Regions from separate parts of the Massilia sp. UYP32 genome, predicted to be linked through region 1. Evidence: predicted binding sites of a transcription regulator. Region 1 holds the regulator's gene; each other region holds the start of a gene.
What was found. Region 1 encodes sigma-54, which starts transcription at its own class of promoters, with help from an activator protein. Its sites were predicted from a motif close to TGGCANGNAANCTGCTTT; they were not measured.
Positions count from the first base shown of each region.

Region 1 (7,911 bases):
GCAAGATCGCCGCCACCCTGGCGTCCACCGGCACCCCGGCCTTCTTCATGCACCCGGGCGAGGCCGCGCACGGCGACCTGGGCATGGTCACCAGGAACGACGTGGTGATCGCGATTTCCAACTCGGGCGAATCGTCCGAGATCCTCGACATCCTGCCGGCCGTGAAGCGCCTGGGCGCGCGCGTGATCGCCATGACCGGTAAACCAGCCTCGCGCCTGGCCAAGCTGGCCGACGTGCACCTGAACATCGCGGTGGACAAGGAAGCCTGCCCGCTCAACCTGGCGCCGACCACCAGCACCACCGTCACCCTCGCCATGGGCGATGCGCTGGCCGTGGCGCTGCTGGATGCGCGGGGTTTTCGTGAACAAGACTTCGCGCTGTCGCATCCGGGCGGCGCGCTGGGCCGCCGCCTGCTGACCCATGTGCGCGACGTGATGCGCAGCGGCGACGCGGTGCCGAGCGTGGGCCCCGAAACCTCGCTGGTCGAAGCGCTGCTCGAAGTGACCCGCAAGGGCCTCGGCATGACCGCCATCGTCGACGCCGAAGGCCGTCCGGTCGGCGTGTTCACCGACGGCGACTTGCGCCGCGTGATCGAACGCATGCACGACTTCTCGAACGTCCAGATCCGCGACGTGATGCACGCCAACCCGCGCCGCGTGCGGCCCGAGCAACTGGCGGTCGACGCCGTCGCCGTGATGGAAGAATTCCGCATCAACCAGATGCTGGTGGTCGACGAGGACGACCGCCTGGTCGGCGCGCTGCACATCCACGACCTGACCCGCGCCAAGGTGATCTGATGAGCGACACATTTATCCCGGCCATTACCCCATTGGCCCATATGGAGCGCGCGGCGCGCGTCAAGGTCATGATCTTCGACGTCGACGGCGTGCTGACCGACGGCAGCCTGACCTACGGCCCGGAAGGCGAAGTCACCAAGACCTTCAATGTGCTCGACGGCCTGGGCATCCAGCTGCTGAACAAGACCGGCGTCCAGACCGCGATCATCAGCGCGCGCCTGTCGCCGATCGTCGTCAAGCGCGCGGCCGATCTCGGCATCTCGCACGTCCACCAGGGCATCCACGACAAGCGTATCGGCTTCGCCAAGCTGTTGGAAGCCACCGGCTTCACGGCGGAGCAGTGCGGCTACATCGGCGACGACGTGATCGACTTGCCGCTGTTCGCGCGCGTCGGCTTCGCCGTCGCGGTGCCGTCCGGCCACCCGGAGGTGCAGCACCGCGCGCACTACGTAACGAAAAACGCCGGCGGGCGCGGCGCGGTGCGCGAGGTGTGCGACCTCGTGATGCGCGCCCAGGGCACCTACGACCAGGCGCTCGCGCCGTACTTCGCCTGAGGCTTTAAAAATGGCTACCGTCGTCGTCAACAAGCGCACCGCCCACCGCTGGAATCTCCTGGCGATGATCGTCATCGGCACCTTCTTCGCCTTCGGCAGCTTCTGGCTGCTGCAACTGATGCAGGGGTCCGACATCGACGCCCAGCTGGGCGGACCGCCGGACGAACCGGACTACATCGTCGAGAACTTCTCCTTCGTGCGCATGACCGAGAACGGCCAGCCGAGCTACCTGGTGTCGGGCAAGCGCCTGGAGCATATTCCGCGCGGCGACGTGTCGCACGTCGAGGCGCCGGTGCTGCGCGGCGTCGAGCCGGGCCGCCCGCCGATGACGGTGGTCGCGAAGAACGCGCAGATCCATCACCAGGAGCACCGGGTCGAGCTGATCGGCGACGTCGACCTGCAGCGCCCCAAGACCGCGCAGAGTGAATCGCTGCACGTGCGCACCCAGGCGCTCACCGTGCTGCCGGACGAAGAAATACTGAAGACCGATCTGCCGATCGACATGCAGCTCGGCGCGTCCAGCGTCAAGGGCACCGGCATGGTCGCCAACAATGCGACCATGCAGCTGCACCTGTCCAGCCGCGGCCAGATCGTCTATCCGCCACGCCAGCGCTGATCCTCCAGAAACGCCGCGTGCCAACCAGAGACCCGTATCCACCAACCATGAAAAAACTACTTGTCGCCGCCTTCCTTTCCCTGCTGTCGCTGACCGCGGCCGCCGAACGCGCCGATTCGCTCAAGGAAGCGGTCATCAACTTCGATTCGCTCGACATCGACGAGGTGACCGGCACCCGCATCCTGACCGGCAACGTGGTGCTGACCCGCGGCACCCTGGTGCTCAAGTCCGACCGCGCCCTGGTCAAGGAAAGCCCGGAAGGCTATATGAGCGTGACCCTCACCGCTGCCGGCGGCAAGGTCGCCACTTTCCGCCAGAAGCGTGACGGCGGTCCCGACCTGTGGGTCGACGGCCAGGCCGAGCGCATCGAGTACGACGAGCGGTCGGAACTGGTGCGCCTGTATTCCAACGCCGTCGTGCGCGAACTCGAAGGCGCGCGCATGACCAACCAGATCACCGGCCCCTTCATTTCCTACGACAACCGCAAGGAAGTGGCCACGGTGCGCAACGACGAAAGCGGCAAGAGCGTCGCCGGCGGCGGCCGCGGCACCCTGATCCTGGCGCCCAAGCGCGCACCCGCCGGAGGCGCCCAATGACGGCGATTCCGATGGAGCTGGGCGATCGCAGCACACTGGTCGTCAAGGGCCTGCAGAAGAGCTATGGCAAGCGCCTGGTGGTGCGCGACGTGTCGCTGCAGGTCGAATGCGGCGAAGTGGTCGGCTTGCTGGGCCCGAACGGCGCCGGCAAGACGACGTCGTTCTACATGATCGTCGGCCTGGTGCCGTCGGACGCCGGCTCGATCGACATCAACGGCACCGACATCACCAGCCTGCCGATCCACCGCCGCGCCGTACTGGGCCTGTCTTACCTGCCGCAAGAGGCTTCGGTGTTCCGCAAGCTGACGGTGGAAGAGAACATCCGCGCCGTGCTCGAGCTGCAGAAAGACAACGGCAAGCCGCTGTCGAAAGACCAGATCAACGAGCGCCTCGACACCCTGCTGGCCGACCTGCAGATCGAGAAGCTGCGCGAGAATCCGGCGCTGTCGCTGTCGGGCGGCGAGCGCCGCCGCGTGGAAATCGCGCGCGCGCTGGCGACCAATCCGCGCTTCGTGCTGCTCGACGAACCGTTCGCCGGCGTCGACCCGATCGCCGTGATCGAGATCCAGCGCATCGTGCGCTTCCTGAAGGAGCGCCGGATCGGTGTTTTGATCACCGACCACAACGTGCGCGAGACGCTCGGCATCTGCGACCGCGCCTACATCATCAACCAGGGCGCGGTGCTTGCCTCCGGCCGTCCTGACGACATCATCGCCGACGAGTCGGTGCGCCGCGTGTACCTGGGTGAACACTTCCGCATGTGAGCGACGCCTAGATGAAACAGTCCCTGCAACTTCGCACTTCGCAGCACCTCGCGCTTACGCCGCAACTGCAGCAGTCGATCCGGTTGCTGCAACTGTCGACGCTCGAGCTGCACCAGGAGATCGAGCAGATACTGGGCGATAACCCCTTGCTCGAGCGGCTCGACGATCCGCTCGACCGATCGGTGCGCCTGCTGGCCGATGGCGCCATCAACAATGCGCCCGCCAATGGCGAAGCGCCGCCGGCGCCCGGCCAGCAGGCCGAGGGCGAGGGTGCGCCGGCGCAGGAGGGCGAGGGTTTCGAGGGCGGCGCCGACAACGAACGCGTCGATGCCGACTGGAGCGACGGCGGCGCGCCATCGTCCGGCGGCGGCGAGGACGAGGACGGCCGCCCGCAACTGGAGGCCTGCGCCATCACGCTGCGCGAACACCTGATGGAACAGGTGCGCGAAGCCATCCTGTCGGCGCGCGACCGTGCGCTGGCCGAGCTGGTGATCGATGCGCTGGACGACAACGGCTACCTGGAAGAGCCGCTCGACGAGATCCACGCCAGGCTGCCCGAAGAACTCGAGATCGAGATCGACGAATTACGGTGTGCGCTGGCGCTGGTGCAGAGCATGGACCCGGTGGGCGTCGGCGCGCGCAGCGCGGCCGAGTGCCTGGCGCTGCAGATCCGGCGCATGCCGGGCGTGCCGCTGGTGACGCGGCGCATGGCGCTGACCATCGTCGAGGGTTACCTGAGCTGGTTCGCCCAGCGCGAATACAGCAAGCTGAAAAAAGCGCTCGACTGCGACGACGAAGACTTGCGCGAGGTGCAGGCCGTGGTGCGCCAATGCAATCCGCATCCGGGCGCGGCGTTCGCCTCGAACGTGTCGGACTACGTGGTGCCGGACGTGATCGTGCGCCGTTCCAAGAGCGGCTGGGCGGTCACCCTGAACCCGGACGTGATGCCGCGCCTGCGCGTGAACAGCCTGTACGCCAGCCTGCTCAAGCAGGGCAAGAGCGAAGCGCAGATGGGCGCGCAGCTGCAGGAAGCGAAGTGGCTCATCAAGAATATGCGCCAGCGATTCGACACCATCCTGCGCGTGGCGGAGGCGATCGTCGAGCGCCAGCGCAACTTTTTCTCCCATGGCGCGGTTGCCATGCGGCCCCTTGTTTTACGTGAGATAGCTGATACACTAGGCCTACACGAGAGCACAATTTCTCGTGTCACAACGCAGAAATACATGCTGACCCCGCACGGCATGTTTGAGTTGAAGTATTTCTTCGGCAGCCACGTTGCCACCGAGGCGGGAGGCGAAGCATCCTCGACGGCAATCCGTGCGCTCATCGCACAATTGACAGGAGCAGAAGACCCTAGGAACCCATTGTCCGACAGCAAGATCGCGGAGATGCTCGGGGAACAAGGCATGGTCATCGCGCGCCGGACGGTTGCAAAATACCGTGAAGCCCTCAAGATACCCCCTGTAAGCCTCCGCAAGTCCTTGTAACTGCGCCGTCCACACCCGTCGTGCCTTGTCGCGTTGGTGTGGTCCACACGGTGCAACCTTTTCAAAGGAGTGTGTATGAACCTCACAATCAGTGGCCATCATCTCGAAGTAACCCCCGCCATCCGTGAATACGTTCAGAATAAGCTCGAGCGCATCATTCGCCATTTCGACCAGGTGATCGACACCCACGTCTTCCTGGCCGTCGACAACCTCACTGAAAAAGAAAAAAGGCAGAAAGCAGAGATCAACGTCCAGGTGTCGGGCAAGACCCTGCACGTGGCAAGTGTCGCGCAAGACCTGTACGCCGCGATCGATACGCTGATGGATAAGCTGGACAGACAGATTCTGAAACACAAGCAAATGCTGAAGGACCATAGCCGTACCTCGATCAAACGCCTGCCGGAAAACGGCGGCGAAGACGCTGCTGTCGCCTGATCAGGCGCAGGGCTCACACTAGCTAAGGGCGTCTGAGGGGACGCCCTTTTTGCATCCAGCTCCCCGATATGACGCGTTTCGTGTGTTCGGTAAAATGCATGTCTCTCCATTACGGATTACGCCATGACCGACCACGTCCTGACCCGCGTCGCCAACCGCACCGGCATCATCACCCTGGACCGCCCGAAGGCGCTCAATTCGCTGTCGCTCGAGATGGTGCGCGCGCTCACCACTGTGCTGCGCGCCTGGCGGCATGACGGGCAGGTCGACGCGGTCGTACTGACCAGCAGCAGCGAGAAGGCCTTGTGCGCGGGCGGCGACATCCGCTTCTTCCATGAGGTCGGCCATGCGACGCCGATGGGCGGCAGCGCGCTGCTCGAGGATTTCTTCACCGAAGAATACGCGCTGAACCACCTGATCCATTTCTACCCGAAGCCCTACATCGCCATCATGGATGGCGTCGTGATGGGCGGCGGCATGGGCATCGCCCAGGGCGGCCCGGACTGCGGCCTGCGCATCGTGACCGAGCGCACGAAGATGGCCATGCCCGAGGTGAACATCGGCCTGTTCCCGGACGTCGGCGGCAGCCACTTCCTGTCGCATGCGCCCGGACAGCTGGGCAACTACCTGGGCCTGACCGGGCTGACGATCGGCGCCGCCGACGCGCTCCATATCGGTCTGGCCGATGTCTTCGTGCCGGGCGCCGAACTGCGGGCCCTGCATGCCCTGATCGCGTCCACACCCGGCGCCGACCTGCCGGCGGCGATCCGCGCTTTCGCGGCGCCGTTCGCGCAGAAGGCGGGCAATGGCGAACTGCAGGCCCAGCGCCAGCTGATCGATGCGCATTTCGGCGCCGCGTCGGTCGCCGCGATCATGGCTTCGCTCGAAGGCGACGAGACGCCGTTCGCGCAGCGCGCCCTGGCGGCGATGCGCCAGCGCTCGCCCCTATTGATGTGCGTGACCCACGAACTGCTGGCGCGCGGCGCGCAGCTGTCCGTGGCCGACTGCCTGCGCATGGAACGTTCGCTGGTGCGTCACAACTTCGCGCATGGCGAAGTGCTGGAAGGCGTGCGCGCGCTCGTCATCGACAAGGACAATGCGCCGCGCTGGAATCCGCCTTCGCTCGATCAGGTGACGCCCGACATGGTGGCGCGCTTCTTCGACCCGGTGTGGCCGGAGCATGCGCATCCGCTCAGGCATCTCGCATAATCCGCTGCGTGCATATCCATTTTTGCGTGACACCATATCGGTGAGGTGTGAACATCGGGTCTTCATGACCTGAAAGGAAACCCGATGCGCCTGCCTGCCTTGCTGATCTCGATGACCTTGTCCTGCGCCGCCGCCGCGCAGGATTACCAGCCGGCCTTCGATCCGAGCCGGCTCAAGGGCCCCGCGACGGGGCCGGTCAACGAGATCATGGTGCTCGGCTCGCCCCACCTGGCGCACCTGCCCAAGACCTTCCAGACGTCGAGCCTGGCCCCGCTGAACGACCGGCTCGCCGCCTGGAAGCCGCAGGCGATCGCGGTCGAGGACCGCTCCGGGCCGCAGTGCGATTTCATGCGCCGCTATGCGGCGCGCTACCAGGAGGCGGTCGACGGCTATTGCTGGGATACCGCGCCGGCCAGGGCGGCGACCGGGCTCGACGTGCCGCAGGCCACCGCCGAGGCCGAACGGCTGCTGGCCGCCTGGCCCGCGGCGCCGTCGGCGGCCCAGCGACGGCGCCTGGCGGCCGTGTTCCTGGCCGGCGGCGAGGAGGCGTCGGCCGTGGTCCAGTGGCTCCGCCTGCCGAACGCCGAGCGCCGCGCCGGCGACGGCCTGGATGAGGTCCTGGTCGCACGGCTGCAAAAGCTCGCGGTTCATCCCAACGAAAGCGTGGCGATCGCGGCGCAGCTGGCGGCCCGGCTGGGGCATGAGCGCGTATATGCGATGGACGACCAGACGGCAGGCCGCCCCTACGCCGATCGCAAGGCGGCCGGCGAGGCGATCATGAAGGCCTGGGACAATCCGGCCAATGCCAAGCGCAAGAAGGAGGACGAGATCCTCGACCGGGGCGTGGATACTCCGGAAGGCCTGCTGGCGATGGTTCGCGCCTACAATTCGCCGGCCCACGTCGCGGCGAGCTTCGAGATCGATTTCGGCGCGGCGCTGAACGAGCCGTCACCGCAGCGCTTCGGCCGCGCCTACGTCGGCTACTGGGAAACGCGCAACCTGCGCATGGCGGCGAACATCCGCGACGTGGTGGGCGTCATGCCGGGCACGCGGCTGCTGGTCATCGTCGGTGCTTCGCACAAGGGTTACCTGGAAGCCTACCTGCACCAGATGCACGACGTGCGGGTCGTCGATACAGCGGCGTTGCTGCGGTAAATGCTGCACATGAAAGATAAGGTCATCCTGCGTGAGTCGGGCGTCCCTGCAAGCCGCGGTGAGAATGCGTGAGCTTGCGCGCTATCTCCTTGTGCTACTGTCAGATTCTTATCACCGATGACAGCTGCACATGATTTCCTGGCAAAACCTGATCTCCGAACACCGCGCGCTCTCGCAGTTCGTGAAAGCCTCCCTGGCCATCAGCGTCGTATCGTTGGCATTCCTGGTCGCATATCACATGGGTGAGGGCATGGGCGCCGCTGCCTACTACTTCTTCAATAGCTGACCAGCGACGACG
Region 1 covers NZ_JBNDIK010000026.1:87,485-95,395, forward strand. Annotated here, with positions in the region: gene ABIB42_RS20160 (KpsF/GutQ family sugar-phosphate isomerase) at 1-797, shown strand, start outside; gene ABIB42_RS20165 (KdsC family phosphatase) at 797-1,351, shown strand; gene lptC (LPS export ABC transporter periplasmic protein LptC) at 1,362-1,967, shown strand; gene lptA (lipopolysaccharide transport periplasmic protein LptA) at 2,015-2,563, shown strand; gene lptB (LPS export ABC transporter ATP-binding protein) at 2,575-3,327, shown strand; gene ABIB42_RS20185 (RNA polymerase factor sigma-54) at 3,339-4,814, shown strand; gene hpf (ribosome hibernation-promoting factor, HPF/YfiA family) at 4,890-5,249, shown strand; gene ABIB42_RS20195 (enoyl-CoA hydratase/isomerase family protein) at 5,373-6,458, shown strand; gene ABIB42_RS20200 (DUF5694 domain-containing protein) at 6,543-7,613, shown strand; gene ABIB42_RS20205 (hypothetical protein) at 7,744-7,899, shown strand.

Region 2 (7,911 bases), on a different contig from region 1:
TTGGCGATGGCCGGCGCTACCACATTGCGCCCGAAGCCGAAGCTGCTGCAGATGCGCACCCGGCCACTGGGCTCGCGGCGCCGCTCGGACACCTCGTCGACCAGGTCGTCCAGGCTGTCCAGGATCGCCTGGGCCCGCCCGAAGGCCTGCTCGCCCTCTTCGGTAATGACGATGCGGCGCGTGGTGCGCTGGAACAGCCGCACGCCCAGCGCTTCTTCGAGCACGCCGATGCGCTTGCTGACATAGGCCGCCGACATCCCCAGCTCGGCGGCGGCCTGGGCGAACGAACCCTTGCGCACGACGGTCACGAACACACGCAGGTCGGCATTCTCCAGCAGATTATTCACGCTACGTGTTCCTTGATACTACGAAAGGCCATATTATAAACAGAGTGTTTCGGATTATGCTCACCACACTCATCCAGCACTCAGGAGCCACGCCCCATGAAAACCCACAAGATCGCAGTCATCGCCGGCGACGGCATCGGCAAGGAAGTCATGCCCGAGGGCCTGCGCGCCCTCGAGGTGGCTGCCCGCCGCTTCGGCATCGGCTTCGAATTCACCACCTTCGCCTGGGCCGACTGCGACTACTATGCGCAGCACGGCAAGATGATGCCGGACGACTGGCGCCAGCAACTGGACGGTTTCGAAGCCATCTATTTCGGCGCCGTCGGCTGGCCCGAGACGGTGCCCGACCATATTTCGCTGTGGGGCTCGCTGCTCAAGTTCCGGCGCGAGTTCGACCAGTACGTCAACCTGCGCCCGGTGCGCCTGATGCCCGGCGTGCCCTGCCCGCTGGCGAACAAGAAGCCGGGCGACATCGACTTCTACGTGGTGCGCGAAAACACCGAAGGCGAATACTCCTCGGTGGGCGGCAAGATGTTCGAAGGGACCGAGCGCGAATTCGTGTTGCAGGAATCGGTCTTCACTCGCCACGGCACCGACCGCATCCTCAAGTACGCTTTTGACCTGGCCCAGCGCCGCCCCAGGAAACACCTGACCGCCGCCACCAAGTCGAACGGCATCTCGATCTCGATGCCCTACTGGGACGAGCGCGTGGCCGCCATCGGCCAGCAGTATGGCGACGTCAAATGGGACAAGTACCACATCGACATCCTGTGCGCGCGCTTCGTGATCTCGCCCGAGCGCTTCGACGTGGTGGTGGCCTCGAACCTGTTCGGCGACATCCTGTCCGACCTCGGCCCGGCCTGCACCGGCACCATCGGCATCGCGCCATCGGCCAACCTGAATCCGGAACGGACCTTCCCTTCGCTGTTCGAACCGGTGCACGGCTCGGCGCCCGACATCTACGGCAAGAACATCGCCAACCCGATCGCGATGATCTGGTCCGGCGCGATGATGCTCGAGTTCCTGGGCCAGGGCGACGCCACCTACACCGCGGCGCACGACGCCATGCTGGCCGCCATCGAGAAATGCCTGGTCGAGGGCCCGCGCACGCCGGACATGGGCGGCGCCGCCAACACCACCCAAGTGGGACAGGCGGTCGCGCGCTATCTAGACGCCTAGAAGCGATTTGCCCAGCCGGACGAGGGCAATTTTTTCAGCATGCTACGCTGGCCCCAACGATCAATCGAAGGAGCCAGCAATGACAGAGCAAACCCATCGTCCCCTGGCGCTGATCACCGGCGCCTCCAGCGGCATCGGCTACGAACTGGCCCACCAGTTCGCGGCCGACGGCCATGACCTCATCATCACCGCCACCACGCAGGCCGGCCTGGACGCCGCGGCCGACGAGCTGAAAAGCCGCGGCGCGCAAGTTGCCACTGTGGTGGCCGACCTTACCGACTTCGACGGCGTCGAAACCCTGTACGCGGCGGTGCGCGCCGCGGGCCGCCCGCTGGCCGCCGCCGCCCTCAACGCCGGCGTCGGCCTGGGCGGCCGCTTCGTCGGCGGCACCGACCTGCAACGAGAGATCGCGATGATCCAGCTGAACACGATCTCGCAAGTCCACCTGACCAAGCGCATCCTGCCCGACATGGTCGAGCAAGGCGCCGGCAAGCTGCTGTTCACCGCCTCGATCTCGGGCACCATGCCGACGGCGTACGAGGCGGTGTATGGCGCGACCAAGGCCTTCCTGGTGTCGTTCGCCGAAGCGGTCAAGTCCGAGCTCAAGGACAGCGGCATCGAAGGCATTACCATCACGCTCTTGATGCCGGGCCAGGTCGACACCAATTTCTGGCCGCGCGCCGACATGCTGACCAATAAACTCGGCGTGGGAGAAAAGGCGTCGCCGGCGAAGGTGGCCGCCGAAGGCTACGCGGCGCTCAAGGAAGGCAAGGACCGCATCGTCGCGGGCCTTGCCAGCAGCAAATTCATCGGCAACGTCGTCAACAACCTGGCGCCCGATACCGTCAAGGCCGACCTGCACGCGGCCCAGGCCAGGCCCGGGTCAGGCCTGAAAGACTGACTGTCAATCGGTCAAGCGCCGCATTTCGGCGATCAGGTCGGCCTTCCCTTCGAAGCCGATCCCCGGCAGGTCGGGCATCGTGATGTATCCATTCTCGACCTTCACCCCGTCCGGGAAGCCGCCATACGGCTGGAACAGGTCGGGATAGGACTCGTTGCCGCCCAGCCCCAGTCCGGCCGCGATGTTCAGGGACATCTGGTGGCCGCCATGCGGAATGCAGCGGCTGGCCGACCAGCCGTGCTGGCGCAGCATGTCGAGCGTGCGCAGGTACTCCACCAGGCCATAGCTCAGCGCGCAATCGAACTGCAGCCAGTCGCGGTCCGGACGCATGCCGCCGTGGCGGATCAGGTTGCGCGCGTCCTGCATCGAGAACAGGTTCTCGCCGGTGGCCATCGGCTTGTCGTAGTAGTTGCGCAAGGTGGCCTGCAGTTCGTAGTCGAGCGGGTCGCCGGCTTCCTCGTACCAGAACAGGTCGTACTGCGACAGCGCCTTGGCGTAGCGGATCGCGGTGTCCAGGTCGAAGCGGCCGTTGGCGTCCACCGCCAGCTTCTGGCCATCCCCCAGCACGCTCAGGATCGAATCGATGCGGCGCAGGTCTTCGTCAAGCGAAGCGCCGCCGATCTTTTTCTTGACCACCGTGTAGCCGCGATCCAGGTAGCTGCGCATCTCGTCCTTCAGCTTGCCGTGGTCCTGGCCCGGATAATAATAGCCGCCGGCCGCGTAGACGAACACTGTACGATCCGGCTCGCCGTTGCCATACCGCTCGGCCAGCAGCTGGAACAGCGGCTTGCCGGCGATCTTGGCGGTCGCGTCCCACACCGCCATGTCGATGGTGCCGATGGCCACCGAGCGCTCGCCATGCCCGCCCGGTTTCTCGTTGGTGAACATCGCCTGCCACACCTTGTGCGGATCCAGGTTGTCGCCGTCGGCATCGAGCAGCGACGCCGGATCGGCCTCGAGGATGCGCGGGATGAAGCGCTCGCGCATCAGCGTGCCCTGGCCGTAGCGGCCGTTGGAATTGAAGCCGTAGCCGATCACCGGCTTCCCGTCGCGCATGACGTCCGTGACGACGGCGACCACGCTCAGCGTCATCTTGCTGAAGTCGATGTAGGCGTTGCGGATCGGGGAGCTGATCGGGACGGTTTTTTCGCGGATCTCGACGATTCTCATCTGGTGTTCCTTCGCTTGCGGTTGTACGAGCCACCAGATTATTCGCTCCAAAGGCGGTTATGATTGAGCCGGATTCACTAGATTCTTAACCTGCGGTGAAAAACGAGCTCGCTTCCCACCTCGAATTCTTCGTCCTGCTGGCGCGCCACGGCAACCTGTCGGCGGCCGCCCGCGAACTGGACCTGACCCCGCCGGCCGCCACCAAGCGCCTGGCCCAGCTCGAAGAACACCTGGGCGTGCGCCTGGTGAACCGTACCACCCGCACCAGCAGCCTGACGCCCGAAGGCGAAACCTATCTGCACTACGCGACCCGGATCCTGGCCGAGCTGCGCGAGATGGAAGAAGCGGTGTCCGGCACGCGCTCGGTGCCGCGCGGCCTCTTGAAGGTGAACGCGTCGCTGGGCTTCGGACGCACGGCGATCGCGCCGCTGGTATCGAGCTTCGCCCAGCGCTATCCGCAGGTCGAGGTGCAGCTCGACGTCACCGACCGCCCGGTCGACCTGGTCGCGGGCGGCATCGACCTGGCGATCCGCTTCGGCGAACTGCCCGACCAGCGCCTGGTGGCGCGCCGCATCATGTCGAACCGGCGCTTCCTGTGCGCCTCGCCGCGCTACCTCGAACGGCATGGAGAGCCGACGACCCTCGACGAGCTGGCGGCGCACCGCTGCATTGTCCACCGCCAGAACGACGATGCGTACGGCGTCTGGCGCCTGGTGCACGAGGGACGCAGCGTCTCGGTGAAAGTTGAGGGCGCGCTGTCGAGCAACGACGGCGACATCGCCTTGGGTTGGGCGCTGGACGGACACGGCATTCTGGTGCGCTCGGAATGGGACCTGAAGAAGTATGTGGAGAGCGGACGCCTGAGGATCGTCATGCCCGGCTACATGCAGCCAGGAGCCGACCTGTATCTGTATTACCCCAATCGCCAGCACCAGTCGGCGCGGGCGCGCGCCTTCATCGCGTTCTTGCTCGACCGGTTCGGTGACGACGACGGCATCGCCAACTGATTTTTGCTGTCGGCCGGCATTACAGGCGTCCGACAAAATCGCATAGATGAAACGCCAAGTCCTTGATTGCAATAATTTTTGATTTTTTGGCACGTTACTTGCTCCCTGCCCGGTTTTCATTTAACCAGGGAGAGACAACATGATCAAGAAAGTAATTGGGCTCGTTGCAGGGCTGCTGTGTGCGCTGCCAGCATGGGCGGGATACGTGCAATATAATTTCAAGGGCCCGCTAACCGGGTACTTCGTGCAGCACGATACCGATGGGTCCATTGCCGATTTCAGGTTCGGACTACCGATCCAGGGAGTCGGCCAGCCGTTCGAAATGCGCATATCACCGGAGCATTCCGAAGGCAGTACCCAGATCACCGAAGTGAGCACCCATTTCTTGCGCGACGGCCCGACCAATTTCCGCATCTACAGCAACTTTGGCGGCGACCAGTACACATCGTTCAGCATCAGGTTCGCATCCGACCCATCGGGCATCCTCTATTACACTGCCCATTACACGACTTCGATATACCGGGTTACGGAGGATGGCCCCGGCTTCTACGACTTCGCAGGCGCCCACCGAGGCACCGTCTCCGCAGGGTCCCTGGACCCCGGGTATGAGCAGTGGCTCGATTTTAACGGCGGCTACCAAGAACACGTGTCCCGCATCGTCCCGCGCTACGTGGGGCCAAACGAGGTGCCGGAACCGGCCACGCTGGCCCTGCTCGCAATCGGCGCGACGGGACTGACATTGCGCCGTCGCCGCGCCCGCGCGGTTTAGCCCGCCGCAGCGCCGCCGGTCACCAGCATGGTGACGGCGGCCGCCAGCAGCACCGTGCTGAACGCCACCCGCAACAGGCGTGCCGGCAAGGTATGCGCCAGGTGCACGCCCCACGACACGGTCAGCACGCCGCCCAGCGCCAGCGGCAGGCCGACCTGCCAGTCGACCGCGCCGCTGTGGCCATAGGTGGCCAGCGCCACGAAGGCGCCCGGCACCACCAGCGCCAGCGCCATGCCCTGGGCGCGCGTCTGCGGCATCTTGAACAGGCTCACCAGCGCCGGCACCACCACCATGCCGCCGCCGATCGTGAAGAAGCCCGACACCGCGCCGCTGGCGATGCCGATCGCCGGCATCAACCGGCCCGGCACTTCCTTCACGGGCGGGGGTGGCGCGCCGGTCTTGCGCCGCGACGGCCAGCCGAAGTACAGCGCCAGCGCGAGCAGAAACAGCGCGAAGGCGTAGTGCAGCACCTCGGCGTCGATCGCCACCGCGAAGCGCGCCGCCAGCCAGGCGGTCCCGATCGAGCACAGGCCGGCCACGCCGACCGAGCGCAGGTCGACCGGATGCTTCTGGTGATAGCGCCAGAAGCCGATCGCCACGTTCGGCGCGATCATCACCAGCGCCGTGCCCTGGGCCAGGTGCTGGTTCATGCCGTACAACAGGCCCAGCACCGGAATGGCGATCAGGCCGCCGCCGATGCCCAGCATGCCGCCGGCGATGCCGAGCGAGGCGCCCAGGCCGAAGTTCAATGCGAGGTCGATCACGGAAATCATGGAGAAAGCCAAAAAACGCGACGGCCCCTCGCAAGGGGCCGCCGGATGGGGAGGGTTAGCGCATTAAACGACTTGCGCGGCAGCCAGCGCCGTCATGTTGACGATGCGGCGCACGGTGGCGCTCGGGCTCAGGATGTGCACCGACTTGGCCGCGCCCAGCAGGATCGGGCCCACCGTCACGCCCTTGCCGCTGGCGACCTTGAGCACGTTGAACAGGATGTTGGCCGCGTCCAGCGACGGCATCACCAGCAGGTTGGCGCTGCCCGCGTAGCCGGCGTCGATGTTGTAGATGTCGCGGATTTCCTGCGACAGCGCGGCGTCGCCGTGGATCTCGCCGATCACCGCCAGCTCTGGGGCCTGTTCCGCCAGCAGGGCGCGGGCTTCACGCATGCGGCGCGCCGACGGACGCTCGGACGAGCCCTGCGACGAGTGCGACAGCAGCGCCGCCTTCGGCTCCAGGCCGAAGTGCTGCATGGCGTCGGCCGCCAGGCGGGTGATCGCCGCCAGTTCCTGGGCGCTCGGGGTCTCGTTGACGTAGGTGTCGGTGATGAACAGGGTCAGCTTGTCGAGCACCAGCGCGTTCATCGCGGCCAGCACTTCGGCGCCCGGCGCCACGCCGATCTCGTTCCGGACGTGTTCCAGGTGGCTGTCGTAGCTGCCGGTCATGCCGCAGATCAGGGCGTCGACCTGGCCCGACTTGAGCAGGCGCGTGCCCTGCAGCGTCGTGTCGCTTTCCGCCGCGATGACCGTGTAGTCCACGCCCGCCTGCAGGCGCAGGCCGGCCTGCTTGACGGCGCGCGCGATCGCGCCCTCGTCGCCGATCAGCACCGGCTGGGCGATGCCCTCGTCCACCACCGTCTGCACCGCGCGCAGCACGCGCGGCTCGCCCGCTTCGGCGTAGGCCACCTTGCGCAGGTTGGCGCGCGCCTTGTTGAACACCGGCTTCATGAAGAAACCGGTGTGGTAGATCATCTGGCCCAGCTGGTCGCGGTAGGCGTCCATGTCCGCGATCGGACGGGTCGCCACGCCCGATGCGGCGGCCGCCTCGGCCACGCGCGGCGCGATCGCCGCCAGCAGGCGCGGATCGAACGGCTTCGGGATGATGTATTCGGGGCCGAAGGTCAGGTCCTGGCCTTCGTAGGCCAGCGCCACAACGTCGCTCGCCTCGGCTTCGGCCAGTTCGGCGATCGCGGTCACGCAGGCCAGCTTCATCTCGTCGGTGATGCGGGTCGCGCCGCAGTCCAGCGCGCCACGGAAGATGTAAGGGAAGCACAGCACGTTGTTGACCTGGTTCGGATAGTCCGAACGGCCGGTGGCGATGATGACGTCCGGACGCGCGGCCTTCGCCACTTCTGGACGGATCTCGGGTTCCGGGTTGGCCAGGGCCAGGATCACCGGCTTGTCGACCATGGTCTTGACCATCTCGGCGGTGAGCACGCCGGCGGTCGAGCAGCCCAGGAACACGTCGGCATCCTTGACGATGTCGCCCAAGGTGCGGGCATCGGTCGCCTGCGCATAGCGCGCCTTGTTGGCTTCCATGTTCGCTTCGCGGCCCTGCCAGATCACGCCCTTCGAGTCGGTGACGTAGATGTTCGACTGCTTCACGCCCAGCAGCACCATCATGTCGAGGCAGGCGATGGCCGCCGCGCCGGCGCCCGAGCAGACCAGCTTGATCTGGCCGATGTCCTTGCCGACCACCTTCAGCGCGTTGAGCAGCGCGGCGGTCGAGATGATGGCGGTGCCGTGCTGGTCGTCGTGGAAGACC
Region 2 covers NZ_JBNDIK010000035.1:1,658-9,568, forward strand. Annotated here, with positions in the region: gene ABIB42_RS23380 (LysR substrate-binding domain-containing protein) at 1-347, opposite strand, end outside; gene ABIB42_RS23385 (tartrate dehydrogenase) at 444-1,526, shown strand; gene ABIB42_RS23390 (SDR family NAD(P)-dependent oxidoreductase) at 1,606-2,427, shown strand; gene ABIB42_RS23395 (mandelate racemase/muconate lactonizing enzyme family protein) at 2,431-3,597, opposite strand; gene ABIB42_RS23400 (LysR substrate-binding domain-containing protein) at 3,693-4,604, shown strand; gene ABIB42_RS23405 (PEP-CTERM sorting domain-containing protein) at 4,744-5,373, shown strand; gene ABIB42_RS23410 (sulfite exporter TauE/SafE family protein) at 5,370-6,146, opposite strand; gene ABIB42_RS23415 (NADP-dependent malic enzyme) at 6,210-7,911, opposite strand, start outside.
Region 2: ABIB42_RS23405 (PEP-CTERM sorting domain-containing protein) is a predicted target of sigma-54. The motif match lies at 4,692-4,709, and genes of this name have one in related genera.

Region 3 (7,911 bases), on a different contig from region 1:
TACCTGACAGGCGTGACTTTCCCGCCTGCCGCTGGAACCGCTCCAGCGGCAGTGCCATACGTTGCCGCATGACTCGCCTCGGGTAGCGCCGTTCTCGCCACGAGGGCGCCGGTGGCGAGCCGTTGCAGATTGACCGCGGCGTTCACATCACGGTCGTGACGCGCGCCGCAGGCGCAAATCCAATTGCGCTCACCGAGTTTCAACCCGGTGTAATGCGCGCCGCATGTCGAACACAGTTTGCTGGACGGATACCAGCGATCCGCCAGCACCAATAACGTGTCGTAACGTTGCGCCTTGTACTGGAGCTGACGCCGGATCTCGTAAAATCCAACGTCGGCGATCGCACGCGCCAGCCGATGGTTGGCCAGCATGCCGCTCACGTTCAGGTCCTCGATCGCTATCGCTTGGTTTTCGCGGCACAGTCGAGTCGTGAGCTTATGGATGAAATCGGTGCGTACGTGCGTGATGTGCGCATGCAGGCGCGCCAGCGCATGCGCATCCTTTTGTCGGTTGCGCGACACCGGCAAACGTACCCCTTTCGGGATCGCGCCCGTGATCCCGGCACCGGCCTTCGCTGCTTTCAGCTTGCGTGCATGGCGCCGCGAGCGGATGCGCAGGCGCCGCTGGCTTGCACGTAGCGGCCGTGGGGCCGCGATCTTCTCGCCGCTGGACAGAACGGCCGCGGCGCTCACGCCAAGATCGACCCCAACCACGCCATCGCCCTGGCGCTGCAGGCGGGCCAGTTGCTCCGGTAGCTTGACCTGCACGGCCAGATACCAGTGGTCGGCTTCGCGCGACACGCAGGCGCCCATGATCTTGCCGGGGAGCCGTAGAACCTCGGTCAGCAAAACCTCGCCGATCTTTGGCAGCACGGCGCACTTGCCCTCAAAACGAATCTTGTCGTTGGCAATATAAAACGCGTCCCGGCAGCGACCTTTCCGTTTAAACGTCGGTGGATAGGCTTTCTTGCCGGCTTGCCGTTGCTCGACGTAGCGACGCCAAGCTCGCTGAAGATGCGCGAAAGGCTGTGCATGCGCATCGCGGTGGATTGTTCGCAACCACGGTCTGCTTTCGGCATCGAGCCAGTCCGGGTGGGCATACTTGATCCCATTGAACTGCTTTTTCAGTTTCATGGCATCCGGCCGCTGGCCCAGCGCGGTTTGCCGCTGCCACTCGGCCAGCGCCCAGTTCCAGACCTTGCGCGCCGTCCCTGCCGCACGTACGAAATAGTCGCGCTGCTCGGATGTGGCTTCAAGCCGGATGCGATGTGACAGCAACATTGCGCACATCCTTGTTCAATGCAACATCCAACTGGCGGCGATAGTTGCGCAGCCCATCTAAACGACTTGAAAAGCAATGCACGATGGTCATCATGTCTTGCACCATTTCCTGCTCGGGGGACAGGCGCTCCTGATTCAGTACGAGAAGCTCGCAGCCATGCACGTGCGCTATGTGTTCGAACCATTCGTACCCGAAGCGCGCCAGGCGATCCCGATGCGCCAGCACCAGGGTGCGGACCTCGCCTCGCCCGATCGCGTCGGTCAGCTCCAGCAAGCGCGGGCGCTTGAAATTGAGCCCGCCGCCGATCTCTTTGATGAACTCGACATTTGCCAGTCCACGGGCTGTGCAAAATTCTTCCAGAACCCGGCGCTGATTGCGTAAATCAGGCTTTTGCGCAGCGCTAGACACCCTACAGTAAGCGATGATCCGGTATGGCACCGGGCGTGACTGCAAGCCGATCCGCTCAGCAATCTGCGTTTCGCTATAGAGGCGCAGGCCGGTTGGGCTGCGCGCTAATGGAGAGAACGTGCCACAGCGATCCCAGCGTTGCAACGTCTTGGGTGTCACGCCAAGCCGGCGCGCTGCCGCGCCGGTCTTCAGCATCATTTCCATGGTGTTCTCGCATGTACGCTTACGTAGATTCAGACACCATCATTGTGACTAGAGTTCCGCTCCGTCACGCCGCAGATCCAGGAGTGGAACTCCAGCTCCATCACCGGTGTCTGATGCGCCGTCGACGACGGGCCCGCCCTGGCATGGGTCCAAGCGGCCGACGCGCTGCTGTACCAGGCCAAGGCGCAAGGCCGCGACCGCGTGGTCGCGTGCGAGTTGCGGCAGCCGGCCAGGAACCTGTCGGCATAGCCACGCCCGGGGCAAACGGATTACACTGGCGGCCCCGTGTACCGTCCCGAAGGAAGCCATGATCCGCCGTTCGTTCTCCGCCCTCGTCCTGGGTTGCCTGCTGGCCTGGCCGGCCGCCTCGCCCGTCCTTGCGGCCGGCATGGATGCCGCGCCGTCCGCGAGGGAGCGACCGGCGCGCGAAGCCTATACCAAGTATGAGTACCGGATACCGATGCGCGACGGCGTGCGCCTGTTCACGGCCGTGTACGTGCCGAAGGACGCTTCGCGCTCCTATCCCTTCCTGATGCAGCGCACGCCCTACAGCGCCGGCGTGCGCGCCGAAGGAGCGTTGCGCTACGGCGTGGACTGGATGCCGGAAACGCTCGGCCCCTCGCGCGAGTTCGAAGAGGCCGGCTACATCTTCGTGGTCCAGGACGTGCGCGGCCGCCACATGTCCGAGGGCGTGTGGCAGGAGATGACGCCGCACGGCAAGACGCAGCGCGCGAAAGGCGAGGGCGTCGAAGCCGAGGACATGCACGACACCGTCGCCTGGCTGTTGAAGAACGTCCCGAACAACAACGGCAAGGTCGGCATCTGGGGCATCAGCTATCCCGGCTTCTACGCCGCCGCCAGCGTGATCGATTCGCATCCGGCGATCAAGGCCGCCTCGCCGCAGGCGCCGATCGCCGACCTGTACATGGGCGACGATTCCTATCATGGCGGCGCGTTCAAGCTGGCCGCCAACTTCGACTTCTATTCGTCGTTCGTCGCGGCGCCGAATCCATCGCCCAAGCCGGCGTCGGGCGGCGGCTTCGACTACGACGAGGCCGACGGCTACGATTTCTTCCTCAAGCACCTGACCCTGGGGGCGATCGCGGGCACGATGAGCGAGCGCCAGCGCGCGCTGTTCATGCCGAACATCGAGCACGACACCTATGACGAATTCTGGCAGTCGCGCGCCATCGGCCCGCACATGAAGAACGTGAAGGCGGCGATGCTGACCGTGGGCGGCTGGTTCGATGCGGAGGATTTCCAGGGTCCGTTCACGATCCACGACGCGGTCAAGCGCCACAGTCCGGCCGCGGCGAACAAGCTGGTGGTGGGCCCATGGGTGCATGGCGGCTGGATGCGCGGCATTGGTGCGCGCCTCGGGCACGTGCGCTTCGACGCCAATACGAGCGACTACTTCCGGCGCCATATCCAGTTCCCGTTCTTCGAGCAGCACCTGAAAGGCGTCAAGCCGGCCACGGAGCTGGCGCCGTTCACCATGTTCGAGACCGGCACCAATGTCTGGCGCAATTACGACGCCTGGCCGCCGAAGCCGGCCCGGGCGCGCACCCTGTATTTCAACGCCAACGGCAGCCTGACCTGGCAGCAGCCGGTCGCCGGCGGCGCCGGCTACGATGAATACGTGGCCGATCCGAAGCGCCCGGTGCCCTACATCGGCTATCCGGCGCAGGGCGTGCCGCGTGAATACATGGTGTCCGACCAGCGCTTCGCCGCGACCCGTCCCGACGTGCTGGTGTACCAGAGCGAGGTGCTGGAACAAGACGTCACGGTGGCCGGCTCCGTCGTCCCGAAGCTGTTCGTCTCGACCACCGGCACGGACGCCGACTGGGTGGTCAAGCTGATCGACGTCTACCCGAGCGACTATCCGACGCCCCCTTCGCCGCGCGCGGGCAACGACGTCGCACCGCCGGCCATGAAGCTGGGCGGCTACCAGCAGCTAGTGCGCGGCAATCCGCTGCGCGGCAAGTTCCGCAACAGCTATGAGAAGCCGCAGCCCTTCGTGCCCGGCGAGGTGACAGCGATCGACTACGAGCTGGGGCAGGTGAACCACACCTTCCGCCGCGGCCATCGCATCATGGTGCAGGTGCAGAGTTCGTGGTTTCCGCTGATCGACCTGAATCCGCAGAGCTTCATGCGCATTCCCGACGCCAAGCCGGAGGATTTCAGGAAGGCGACCCAGCGTGTGTATCGCACGCCGGGCAGCGCCTCTGGCCTCCAGCTGATGGTGATGCCTAACTGAACCGTTCGTTGCGACGGCGCGGCACGCCGCGCTCGTACCACGCCGGCGCGCCGGGAACGAGCGATGCGCGCACTTCGCGGCGCAGGGTGGTGGCGGGAATCGCGTCGGCCGCCAGCTGGCGCAGGCGTCGCACGTCGGCCTGCCGGCCGCGCGCCGCCAGCACGTCCAGGATGGCGTTCACGTCCTGCACATAGTTGTGGACCTCGGCCGGGATGCTGGGCGCGGCGGTGAAACGCTTGCGGCGCTCGCGGAAGGCGTCCATCAGGTAGTCGGCATGCTGGCGGATGTTCTCTTCGGGATTCGGCATCAGGCGTTCGGCCAGCTCGGCGTCGCCGGCGGCGATCACCTGCGGCAGCACGACCCGGATGCAGGAAGCGGCCAGCGCCGGCGCCACCTTTTCCAATTGCAGGAACAAGTCGCGCGTGCGCACCGGCTGGTCGCGCGCATGGTCGATCGAGAGGACGTCGAGCAGCTGGTCGCGGGCGCCCTGGCCGTTCAGCAGGGCAGTGGTATTGCGCTCGCGCACCGCTTCGAGCGCTGCGGCCGCGGGCGGATGGGCCTCGGCCAGCACCGCCCAGTCGGCCAGCGCGTAGGAGCGCCGCACGCCATACAACGAGGGATCCTGTTCCAGGGCGTGCTCGTGGAACCAGACCAGCTCTTGCAGCGCCGCGTCATACTGCCCCTGGTCGGCCAGCTCGCGCGCCCTGACCAGGCGTTCCATGGCGTCGCTCATGCGCCCACCCACGGCAATCCCGCCTTGCACCAGCCGCCGACGGTCTTGCGATGGCCTTCGCCATCCTTGTCGCCTTCGAAGCCTTCGAGGATGTCGAAGGAGTTGGCGTAACCGAGTTCGGTCGCCACGCGGGCGCTGTGGCGCGAGCGCACGCCCGAGCGGCACAGGAACAGCAGGGTATCGTCCTTGCTCGCGATTTTTTCGAGCTGGGCGCCGAAGTCCGGGTTGGGCACGCCGCCCGGGTAGGTGGCCCACTGCACCGCCGCGTGCTGGGCATCGGGGATGGCGACCCGGCCCACCCAGTCGCGTTCGGCATTGGTGCGCACATCCACCAGCTTGACTTTCGGGCTGCTCTTGAGCAGCTCGAACGCCTCCTGGGGCGTCACCGCACCGGCATAGGGCTGGCCTGCGCCGCGCTGGCGCGCTGCCTCGAGAATGTTTTCTTTAGTCATAATGTTCGTTCCGTTTTTGGGCATTCGCTCGCGCTGCACCACCATGGATCAGTGTATCCTGCTCTGAAATGGTGCATCTGGCTGAGATCGCACTCCGTTGGTGCATTCGGCCTGCACTGTAAATCTTTCGACAAGCTTGCCGATCGACGCGATTTTATGGGTAAACTGGCCCGCCCCCCAAGAACGATTTGTGCATGCCCTCATGCAAATGAGATGGCGCGTGGGGTGTCACCAAGTTGGCATGCTTCGTGCTTCAACATGATGCAAGTTGTCGGTTCTCATGACTCGACTTCCTTTTTTCAATTAGGAGATTCCGAATGGCAAAGTCCGCCGCAGATGTAATGCAACTGGTCAAGGACAACGAAGTCAAATTCGTTGATTTACGCTTCGCCGATACCCGCGGCAAGGAACAACACGTCACGGTCCCGGTGTCGCACTTCGACCTGGACAAATTCGAATCCGGCCACGCCTTCGATGGCTCGTCGATCGCCGGCTGGAAAGGTATTGAAGCCTCGGACATGCTCCTGCTGCCGGACCCGAACACCGCCAACCTCGACCCGTTCATGGAAGAGACCACGCTGTTCATGCAGTGCGACGTCATCGAACCGTCGGACGGCAAGGGCTACGACCGCGATCCGCGCTCGATCGCCAAGCGCGCCGAGGCCTACCTGAAATCGTCGGGCATCGGCGACACCGCCTACTTCGGCCCGGAACCTGAATTCTTCATCTTCGACTCGGTCCGCTGGAAGATCGACATGTCGGGCTGCTTCGTCAAGATCGACTCGGAAGAAGCCTCGTGGTCGACCGACAAGGAGTTCGAAGGCGGCAACAGCGGCCACCGTCCGACCGTCAAGGGCGGCTACTTCCCAGTCCCACCGGTCGATTCGTTCCAGGACATGCGTTCGGAAATGTCGCTGATCCTCGAATCGATGGGCATCCCGGTCGAAGTGCACCACCACGAAGTGGCCGGCGCCGGCCAGAATGAGCTGGGCACCAAGTTCTCGACCCTGGTCGAGCGCGCCGACTGGACCCAGAACCTGAAATACGTCATCTGGAACGTCGCCCACAGCTACGGCAAGACCGCGACCTTCATGCCGAAGCCGATCAACGGCGACAACGGCTCGGGCATGCACGTGCACCAGTCGATCTGGAAAGACGGCAAGAACCTGTTCGCAGGCGACGGCTATGCCGGCCTGTCGGAAACCGCGCTGTTCTACATCGGCGGCATCATCAAGCACGCACGCGCGCTGAACGCGATCACCAACCCGGGCACCAACTCGTACAAGCGCCTGGTGCCTGGCTACGAAGCCCCGGTCAAGCTGGCCTACTCGGCCCGCAACCGTTCGGCATCGATCCGCATCCCGCACGTGGCGAACCCGAAAGGCCGCCGCATCGAGACCCGCTTCCCGGATCCGCTGGCCAACGTCTACCTGTGCTTCGCCGCGCTGCTGATGGCGGGCCTGGACGGCATCCAGAACAAGATCCACCCGGGCGAAGCCGCGACCAAGGACCTGTACCACCTGCCGCCGGAAGAAGACAAGCTGATCCCGACCGTGTGCGCCTCGCTGGAAGAAGCGCTGGAAGCCCTGGACAAGGACCGCGAGTTCCTGACCCGCGGCGGCGTGTTCAGCGACAGCATGATCGATGCCTACATCGAGCTGAAGATGAACGAAGTGCAGCGTCTGCGCATGACCCCGCACCCGGCCGAATTCGACATGTACTACTCGTCGTAATCGGTTAGCAATACTGTTGTGCCTGCGCATCGCCATGCTCCACGGCGATGCCATGAAACGCGGGGAAAGCGATGGCTTTCCCCGCGTTTTTTGTTGCTTCGGGTATAGTCGGGCGCGACTACAATGCATCTTCCCGCCGATGCAAGCTACCGAGTGATAGGAATGACAAACATCGTTTTTCATGGCGCCGTGGCCATGTTCGCCCTGCTGTTCTGCGCCTCGGCCCAAGCCCAGATCTACCGCTGTCTCGATGCCAACGGCCGCCCGCTGTACACCGACACCAAGGTCGGCAAGTGCCAGCTGATCGACACCGGCTACAGTTCGCCGCCGGCCGCGTCGAAGCCGATTCCGGCCCCGCGCTCATCGAGCGCATCGGGCGGATCGGGTTCGGCAAGTGCGCCGAGCCCGGCCGCCACCAGCACCCCGCCGGGCTTCCCGCGCGTGGACAACGTGGTGCAGCGCGCGCGCGACGACGAGCGGCGCGAGATCCTGGGCGACGAGCTGCGCATCGAGGAACGCAAGCTGGCGGACCTCAAGAAGGAATTCAATAACGGCGAGCCCGAGCGCCAGGGTAACGAGCGTAATTACGCCAAGTACCAGGAGCGGGTGGCGTCGATGCGCGACGAGATCAACCGGACCGAACGCAATATCGAGGCGCTGCGGCGCGAGATCGGCAATATCAGATGACCCTGCCACCTTTGAACGACACGCCCGCTTTTGACGCGGGCGATCCGGCGCGCTACGCCGGCCTCGACCTGCTGGCCTCGGCCGTGCTGCTGACCGGCGCCGAGGGCGAAGTGCTGTATGCGAACGCCGCCGCCGAGAACCTGATGGAGCTGTCGC
Region 3 covers NZ_JBNDIK010000011.1:47,109-55,019, reverse strand. Annotated here, with positions in the region: gene ABIB42_RS10355 (RNA-guided endonuclease InsQ/TnpB family protein) at 1-1,280, opposite strand, end outside; gene ABIB42_RS10350 (IS607 family transposase) at 1,252-1,893, opposite strand; gene ABIB42_RS10345 (CocE/NonD family hydrolase) at 2,201-4,150, shown strand; gene ABIB42_RS10340 (hypothetical protein) at 4,143-4,883, opposite strand; gene ABIB42_RS10335 (rhodanese-like domain-containing protein) at 4,880-5,335, opposite strand; gene glnA (type I glutamate--ammonia ligase) at 5,653-7,068, shown strand; gene ABIB42_RS10325 (DUF4124 domain-containing protein) at 7,231-7,755, shown strand; gene glnL (nitrogen regulation protein NR(II)) at 7,752-7,911, shown strand, end outside.
Region 3: glnA (type I glutamate--ammonia ligase) is a predicted target of sigma-54. The motif match lies at 5,573-5,590, and genes of this name have one in related genera.

Region 4 (7,911 bases), on a different contig from region 1:
GATATTCTGCGGCGCGCCGATCAGCTCTTCCTCGGTAAAGCCGCTCACCTGCACGAAATAAGGGTTCGCGTAACGGATATTGCCCTGCAAATCCGTGGTCGAGACGATGGTCTTGCCGTCGGCGAGCTGGTATTCGGTATTGGTGACCGGGGTGTTCAGGCGCATGCAATTCTTTCATTAGGGCAACATAGCAGGAAAAGTATAGCCATGGCCGAGGAGGTCGTCTGCGGCGGCGAAGCATAATTCAGCAAAAAAACAACAATAAAATCAGTAAAGTCAATAGATGACTTTTCGGTCGCTTTTTTGCGCTGGCCAAGGCAGCCACGAAAGGCCCGTCCGTTGTTGATAGAATGGAACCAGGGATGAAGAACGCTACGACAGGATGACAATGGATAAGACGGGCCGCAGCAGGGGCAGGGGAACGGGGCGCGCGACGCTCGAGCAGGTGGCGGGCATGGCGGGCGTGTCGATCATGACCGCCTCGCGCGCGCTGAGCCAGCCGCAGATGGTCTCCGAGGTCACCCGGGTCAAGGTGGAGCGTGCGGTGGCGGAACTCGGCTACGTGCCCAACCGCGCGGCGCGCGCGCTGGCCTCGTCGCAGTCGCACGTGATCGTGGTGCTGGTGCCGTCGTTTTCCAACGCCGTGTTCACCGCCGTCCTCGAGGGCATCCACGACGCCGTCGCGCCGGGCCAGTACCAGCTCCTGATCGGCAATACCTATTACTCGCAGGCCGAGGAAGAAAAGCTGCTGCGCACCTATCTGCAATCGAGCCCGGACGGCATCCTGTTCTCGAGCCAGGCCCACAGCCCGGCCGTGACCAGGATGCTGGAAGCGTCGCAGGTGCCGTCGGTGTCGATGATGGACCTGTCGGACGAACCCGGCGCCCTGTCGGTCGGCTTCTCGCAGTTCGAGGCCGGCATGGAGATGACGCGCCACCTCCTCAAGAAAGGCTACCGCCGCATCGGCTTCATCGGCGCCCAGCTCGACGAGCGTACGCTGCGGCGCGCCGACGGCTATCGGGCCGCGATGGTCGAGGCCGGCCTGGCCGACCCGCGGCTCGAGCTGATGGTGCCGGAACGCTCCACGATCGCGCTCGGCGCCGAGTTGATGGGGCAGATGATGGCGAACATGCCCGACTGCGATGCCGTCTTCTGCTGCAACGACGACCTGGCCCACGGCGCCGTCTATCACTGCCAGCGCCACGGCGTCCAGATCCCGCAGGAGATCGCCGTCTGCGGTTTCAACGACCTCCCTGCATCGGCATGGATGATGCCGTCGCTGACCACCATCGACACGCCGCGCTACCAGGTCGGCTTCGAGGCCGCCAGCCTGCTGCTGCAGGTGATCAAGGGCCAGGAGCCCGAACGCAAGCGCATCGACCTGGGATTTACCCTGCGCGAGCGCGAGAGCGCCTGAGCCGACGAGCGCTAGTAGGTCTTATAGGGCAGGAATTTGCCCGACAAGACCACGTTGACGCGATCACCCTTCGGGTCTTCGGCGCGCTGGATGTCCATCGAAAAATCGATGGCGCTCATGATGCCGTCGCCGAACTCCTCATGGATCAGTTCCTTGATCGTGGTGCCGTACACGTTCACCAGCTCGTACCAGCGGTAGATCAGCGGATCGGTCGGCACCGCCGTGGGCAGCGAACCCTTATAAGGCACGATCTGCAGCCAGGCGATGGCTTCGTCGGACAGCTCGAAGATCTTGCCGACCGCCTCGGCCTGCTGCTTGTCCAGCGTCATCTGGCCCAGGCAGGCGGCGGTGGTCCATTCCTTCGACAGGCCGGTGGCCTCGGTCACGTCGCGCCATTTGATGCCCTTGCGGACCTTGGCGGACAAGATCATGTTGGTGACGTCTTCACGGCATGAAATCATATTGGGCTCCATCGATGTGGTGGTGGTAAAGGCGGTTGCTCAGGCCGAAGCCTGTGCGCGGTAATGGTCGGGGACAGGGGGCTGCGCATCGTCTTCCAGGCCGGGACGTACGATGCGCGTCGCCGAGGGCTTGGCGCCCTCGGCGCCGGACTGCTGCAGCATCTTCGAACGGCGCACCAGGAAGTCGACCAGGTGGTTGCGGATCTTGTAGAACTGGGGATCGCGGTGGATCGTGGCGCGGCTGCGGTCGGCCGGCAGCGTGTTGACGACGATCTCGGCGATCCGCGCCCGGGGGCCGTTGCTCATCAAGAAAATGCGGTCGGCCAGCAGGATCGCCTCGTCGACGTCATGGGTGATCATGAAGACGGTCTGGCGTGTGGCCGCGCAGATGCCGAGCAGCTCGTCCTGGATCGTGCCGCGGGTGAGGGCGTCGAGCGCGCCGAACGGTTCGTCCAGCAGCAGCATCTTGGGTTCGACCGCGAAGGCGCGCGCGATGCCCACCCGCTGCTTCATGCCGCCCGAGAGCTCGGCCGGCTTCTTGCGCGCCGCGCCGCTCAGGCCCACCATCTCGATGAAGCGCGCGCCGTGCTCGCGCACCTTGTCGCGCGGCCAGTCGGGATGGCGCGAACGCACGGCGAAGCCGATATTGTCTTCCACGCTCAGCCACGGCAGCAGGGCGTGGTTCTGGAACACCACGCCGCGGTCCAGGCCGGGGCCGGTCACTTCGCGGCCGTCCATGATCACGGTGCCGGCGCTGGCCGCTTCGAGCCCGGCCAGCACGTTCAGGATGGTGCTCTTGCCGCAGCCCGAATGGCCGATGATGCAGATGAATTCTCCGCGCTCGATCGCGAACGACACCTGTTCGAACACCGGCGGCTGGCCGGCGCGGTAGGTCTTGGCCAGGCCGTCGACCTGGACGAAGCGATCATTCGGCATAGGTCACCTTCTTTTGCAGGGCGGCGAACATCAGGTCCAGCGCCATGCCCACGACGCCGATCATGAGCACGGCGAAGAGCACGTTCGCCAGCGACAGGTTGTTCCATTCGTTCCACAGGAAGTAGCCGATGCCGTTCCCGCCGATCAGCATTTCGGCGGCGACGATCACCAGCCAGGCGATGCCCATCGAGATGCGCATGCCGGTGATGATGGTCGGCGCCGCCGCCGGCAGGATCACCAGGAAGGCCTTGCGCAGCGGCGACACTTCGAGCGTGCGCGCGACGTTGAGCCAGTCCTTGCGCACGCCGGCCACGCCGAAGGCGGTGTTGATCAGCATCGGCCAGATCGAGCAGATGAAGATCACGAAGATGTCCGAGATCGACGAATCCTTGATCGTGTAGAGCGCGATCGGCATCCAGGCCAGCGGCGAGATCGGCTTGAGCACCTGGATGAACGGATCGATCGCGCGGTACAGCAGCGGCGACATGCCGATCACGAAGCCCAGCGGGATCGCCACCAGCATCGCCAGCAGATAGCCCAGGGCGACGCGCACCAGAGAATGCGCCAGCTGGATGCCGACGCCGCGGTCGTTCGGGCCGCGATCGTAGAACGGGTCGGCCAGGTGGCCGCCCGCTATCTGCGCGAACTGCGACGGCGTGGGAAAGCCGCTGCCGGCGGCAGGCGCCGGATCCGCGGCGGCCACCGGCGCCTGTCCCATCAGGGCCGCGTACTCGGCTTCCTCGGCGCTCATCGCCGCCACCGGCGCCGCGGCGCGCGGCGCGGTGGCGATATGCCAGACGCCGAGCAAGACCAGCAGCAGCGCCAGCGACAGCAGCGCCGCCTTGAACTTCATTTGCTTGTGCATGGATTCTTTCGTTCCAACTCAGGCGCGCTTGATCGCGAAGCTGTCCAGGTAGGCCTGCGGCTTGGCCGGGTCGTAGGTCTTGCCCATGATCGTGAACGGTCGGTAGCCGCTTGCCGCGGCGGCCGGCGCCGGCATGCCGAGGGCCGCCATCTGCTTGCGCGCATCGGTCAGCAGGAACACCTGCTCGGCCAGCGCCTTGTAGTTGACGTCGCCCTTCAGGTAGCCCCAGCGCTTCATCTGCGTCAGCATCCAGGTCGCCATCGAATACCAGGGCAGGGCGTCGAAGTCGGCGCGGTCCGGCTCGTTGCGCACCTTGCCCAGGCCGTCGGCGAAGCGGCCGGAGAGCGCCTGCAGCACCACGGTCTCGGGCTGGTTCAGGTAGGCCGGCTTGCTGATCGCCTTGGCGATCTCGGCCCGGTTCCCGGCCTTGTGCGCCATCGCGGTGGCATTCAGGATGGCGCGGTACAGCGCGGCGAAGGTGTTCGGGTTCTGGTCGATGAAGGCCTGCGAGGCGCCGAAGGCGCAGCAGGGATGGCCGTTCCAGATGTCCTTGGTGAGAATGTGGATGAAGCCGATCTGGTCGAACACGGCGCGCTGGTTGAACGGATCGGGGCCGAGGAAGCCGTCGATGTTCCCGGCGCGCAGGTTGGCGACCATCTCGGGCGGCGGCGTCACGCGCAGCTGGACGTCGCGGTCCGGGTCAAGTCCGTGCTCGGCCAGGTAGTAGCGCAGCAGGAAGTTGTGGACCGAGTACTCGAAGGGGATCGCGAACTTGAAACCCTTCCAGTTGCGCGGGTCGCGGTTGTTCTTGTGCTTGAGGCCGAGCGTGATCGCCTGGCCGTTGATGTTCTGGATGGTGGCGACGCGCATCGGCTGCGGCGCGCCGCCCTGGCCGATCGACATCGCCAGCGGCATCGGCGCCAGGAAGTGCGAAGCATCGAGCTCGCGGTTGATCATCTGGTCGCGCACCAGCGCCCAGCCGGCGGTCTTGCTGAGGGTGACGTTCAGGCCCTGCGCCTTGTACATGCCCATCGGGTCGGCCATGATCAAGGGGGTGGCGCAGTTGATCGGGATGAAGCCGATCTTGAGGTCCTTCTTCTCGAGCGCGCCCGTTTTTTCCATCGCATTGGCCTGCAGGCTGGCCAGCGGCAGCAGCGAACCGATCGCCGCCATCAGCGTCGGCGCGCCCACTGCCTTGATCAGGTTGCGGCGCGTCGCTTCATGCGGAAACAGGGCGCGCACCGCTGCCGCCTCGACGAAGTCACCGGACAGCGCTTCGGCATCGCCGGCGCGCCGCAGCCTGGCGGCTTGCGCTTCGCGATCGTGCTCGTCCTGGGAACCATGCCTGCCGCAAGCGCAGCCGCAGCCGGTCAGGGAAGATTCGGGCGAATAAGGACGGTACAGATTCTCATCTTTCATTGGCGAAGACCCCTGGTAGTGGTGATGACGCAAAAAGTGAAACTGCGAGGCGGGCGTGACCATGCCTGAGCATTGTCGACAGCAAGACCTGTGCCATCTGGAATCGTGTGGGGTTAAGCCATTCATTTCAAAGACGAAAACCGCTTTTTGCGTTGGCAAGCGCCGGCAGGGCGGGGTGTGCGATTTCTGCCGACAGGCACCGGCGCCGCGCATCCGCCCAACCGTGGTGCATGATGCTTTACATCCTTCGTGCCCAGGCGCTACAATCGGCTGTATTGATGTTAGCGTTAACATGAGGAAATGACGACACAAGCGCGAGACGACAACAAGGGGACGGCCTGGGTAGTCATGGGCGTGAGCGGCTGCGGCAAGACCAGCATCGGCGAAAAGCTGGCCGCCGCGCTTGGCGTGCCGTTCATCGAGGGCGACGCCTTTCATTCTCAGGCCAATATCGCCAAGATGACGGCCGGCATTGCGCTGACCGACGATGACCGCCGCGACTGGCTCCTGACCCTGCGCGACAAGCTCGCCGCACGCGAGGGCGGGGCGGTGCTGTCGTGTTCCTCGCTCAAGCGCGCCTATCGCGACTTGCTGCGCAGCGCCGGCGGCGACGTGCGCTTCGCCCATCTGGCCGGCGAGCGCGGCCTGCTGCTCGAACGCGTCAGCAACCGCCCCGGCCACTACATGCCGCCATCGCTGCTCGACAGCCAGCTGGAGACGCTCGAACCCCTGCAGCCGGACGAAGCCGGCATTACCCTCGACATCCGCGACAGCCAGGAACAACTGGTCGCGCAAATCCTCGCCAGCGTCCGGACCTGACGCTGCGCCCTCCACCCCGTCGCATGCGTATGCCGGCGGGGTAATCGCACACGAAACGTTCACATCCGTTTGACGCCTTGCGGGAATCGGACTATATTTTTCTTTCCTGTTTGGAAAGGTTTCCAATTTCCTTATTCCGCACGAATCCGCATGCATTCGAGACCAACGGCAAGTTGGCGAGGCGCGGCACGGCCATCCTGGCACGGCCGCATTTTCTTGTAGTGAGAACAAGAGGAGTCGACGTGAACAACCAGAACCAGAAACATCGCTCGAGATGGAAACCTTTCCATTCGCTTCCCGCAGCGCTTGTCACAGGTGCTCTGCTGGCCTGTGCAGCGCAGGCCGCGGCCAGCGTCACCAATCCGGTCATCGGCCAGCTGCTGTGGTCCGAGGAATTCAATGGCAGCAGCGTGAACACTGGCGTGTGGAACCTGCAGGACGGTAACGGCTGCCAGATCGGCCTGTGCGGCTACGGCAACGCCGAGCTGCAGTACTACAGCCCCAACAACGCCAGCATCGTCAACGTGCCTTTCGAATCGGGCACGCGCGCGCTGGCGATCCAGGCGCGCAGCCAGACGATCGGCAGCAATGTCTTCACCTCGGCCCGGCTCGACACCAAGAACAAGGTGCAGGTGCAGTACGGGATGATCGAGGTGCGCATGGCCACGCCGAACCTCGGCACCGGCTTGTGGCCGGCCGCGTGGATGCTGGGCGTCAGTCCGCAGACCTGGCCGCGCAACGGCGAGATCGACATCATGGAGATGGGCCACAAGGCGTCCGGCCGCGCCGAGGGCGGGGCGCCGTCGTCGAACCACTTCGTCGGCTCGAACGTGATCACCTGGCAGCAGGCCGCCTGCGTGCCCGGCAACGAAAGCTGCGCCGCCTCGACCGCGTGGCAGACCAAGAACTGGTACGTGCCCCAGAATTCGCTCGCGAACCGCTTCGTCACCTACCGCTTCTATTGGGACGAGAGCCAGATGCGCTTCACGACGGTCGACAACGGCGTCGAGCACAATATGTACAACGCGCCGCTGCCGGTCAATTCGAGCGCGCTGCAGGCGCCGTTCTACCTGCTGCTGAACATGGCCGTGGGCGGCAACTTCACCGACGCCGCCAACCCGGGCCAGGTCACGGCGCCGCTGCCCGCCACCATGTACGTCGACTACGTGCGCGTGTATCAGATGGACGGCAAGGGCCAGGTGAAGCTGGGCGACCAGACCGTGCCCGAAGTAGCCGGCAAGTTCGGCGTGTTCACCGACACCACGGCGGTCAACAACAAGCTGGTGGCGGGGACGAGTTCCGACATCTTCCTGTGGAACGTCGCCTCCACCGGCGCCGGCAACACCGCGCCGTTCGAAGGCAGCAACGTCATCGCCTGGAACTACACCACGCCGGGCCAGTGGTTCGGCGGCGGCATCCAGGCGCGCCAGGCGCGCAACCTGAGCAACTACCGCGCCAACGGCACCGTCAAGTTCCGCATCCGGATCCCGGCCAACGTCGGCTTCAGGATCGGCATCGGCGACACCTACACGAACCAGAACTGGGTCAACTTCCCGGCCAATACCACGGCCTATGGATTGACGCGCAACGGGCAGTGGGCGCAGGCCTCGATTCCTGTCTCGACCCTGCTCGGGCCCCTGGTCGCGGCGCAGTCGATCCACGACATCTTCATGATATCGAGCATCGACGGCGCGCTGCCGTCATCGAGCTTCCAGTTCGCGATCGACGACATCGTGTGGGAATCGGGCGGCGGCGGCGCCACGCCGCAGCCGGAGCCGAGCGGCCCGACCTCGGTCAGCCAGACCTCGTCGACGATGCTGCAGTTCCGCACCACCACCGGCGGCTGGGCCGACGTGCACTACACCGTCAACAATGGGCCGCAGCAGAACGTCCGGATGCAGCTCAGCGGCGCCAACAACACCTACACGGCGGGCGGGCTGAAGATCGGGGACGTGGTGCGGTACTGGTTCACCTACTGGGACGCGCAACGCGGG
Region 4 covers NZ_JBNDIK010000012.1:124,266-132,176, reverse strand. Annotated here, with positions in the region: gene ABIB42_RS11510 (methyl-accepting chemotaxis protein) at 1-165, opposite strand, end outside; gene ABIB42_RS11505 (LacI family DNA-binding transcriptional regulator) at 389-1,417, shown strand; gene cynS (cyanase) at 1,429-1,878, opposite strand; gene ABIB42_RS11495 (ABC transporter ATP-binding protein) at 1,918-2,814, opposite strand; gene ntrB (nitrate ABC transporter permease) at 2,804-3,679, opposite strand; gene ABIB42_RS11485 (CmpA/NrtA family ABC transporter substrate-binding protein) at 3,698-5,098, opposite strand; gene ABIB42_RS11480 (gluconokinase) at 5,399-5,917, shown strand; gene ABIB42_RS11475 (glycoside hydrolase family 16 protein) at 6,160-7,911, shown strand, end outside.
Region 4: ABIB42_RS11485 (CmpA/NrtA family ABC transporter substrate-binding protein) is a predicted target of sigma-54. The motif match lies at 5,177-5,194, and genes of this name have one in related genera.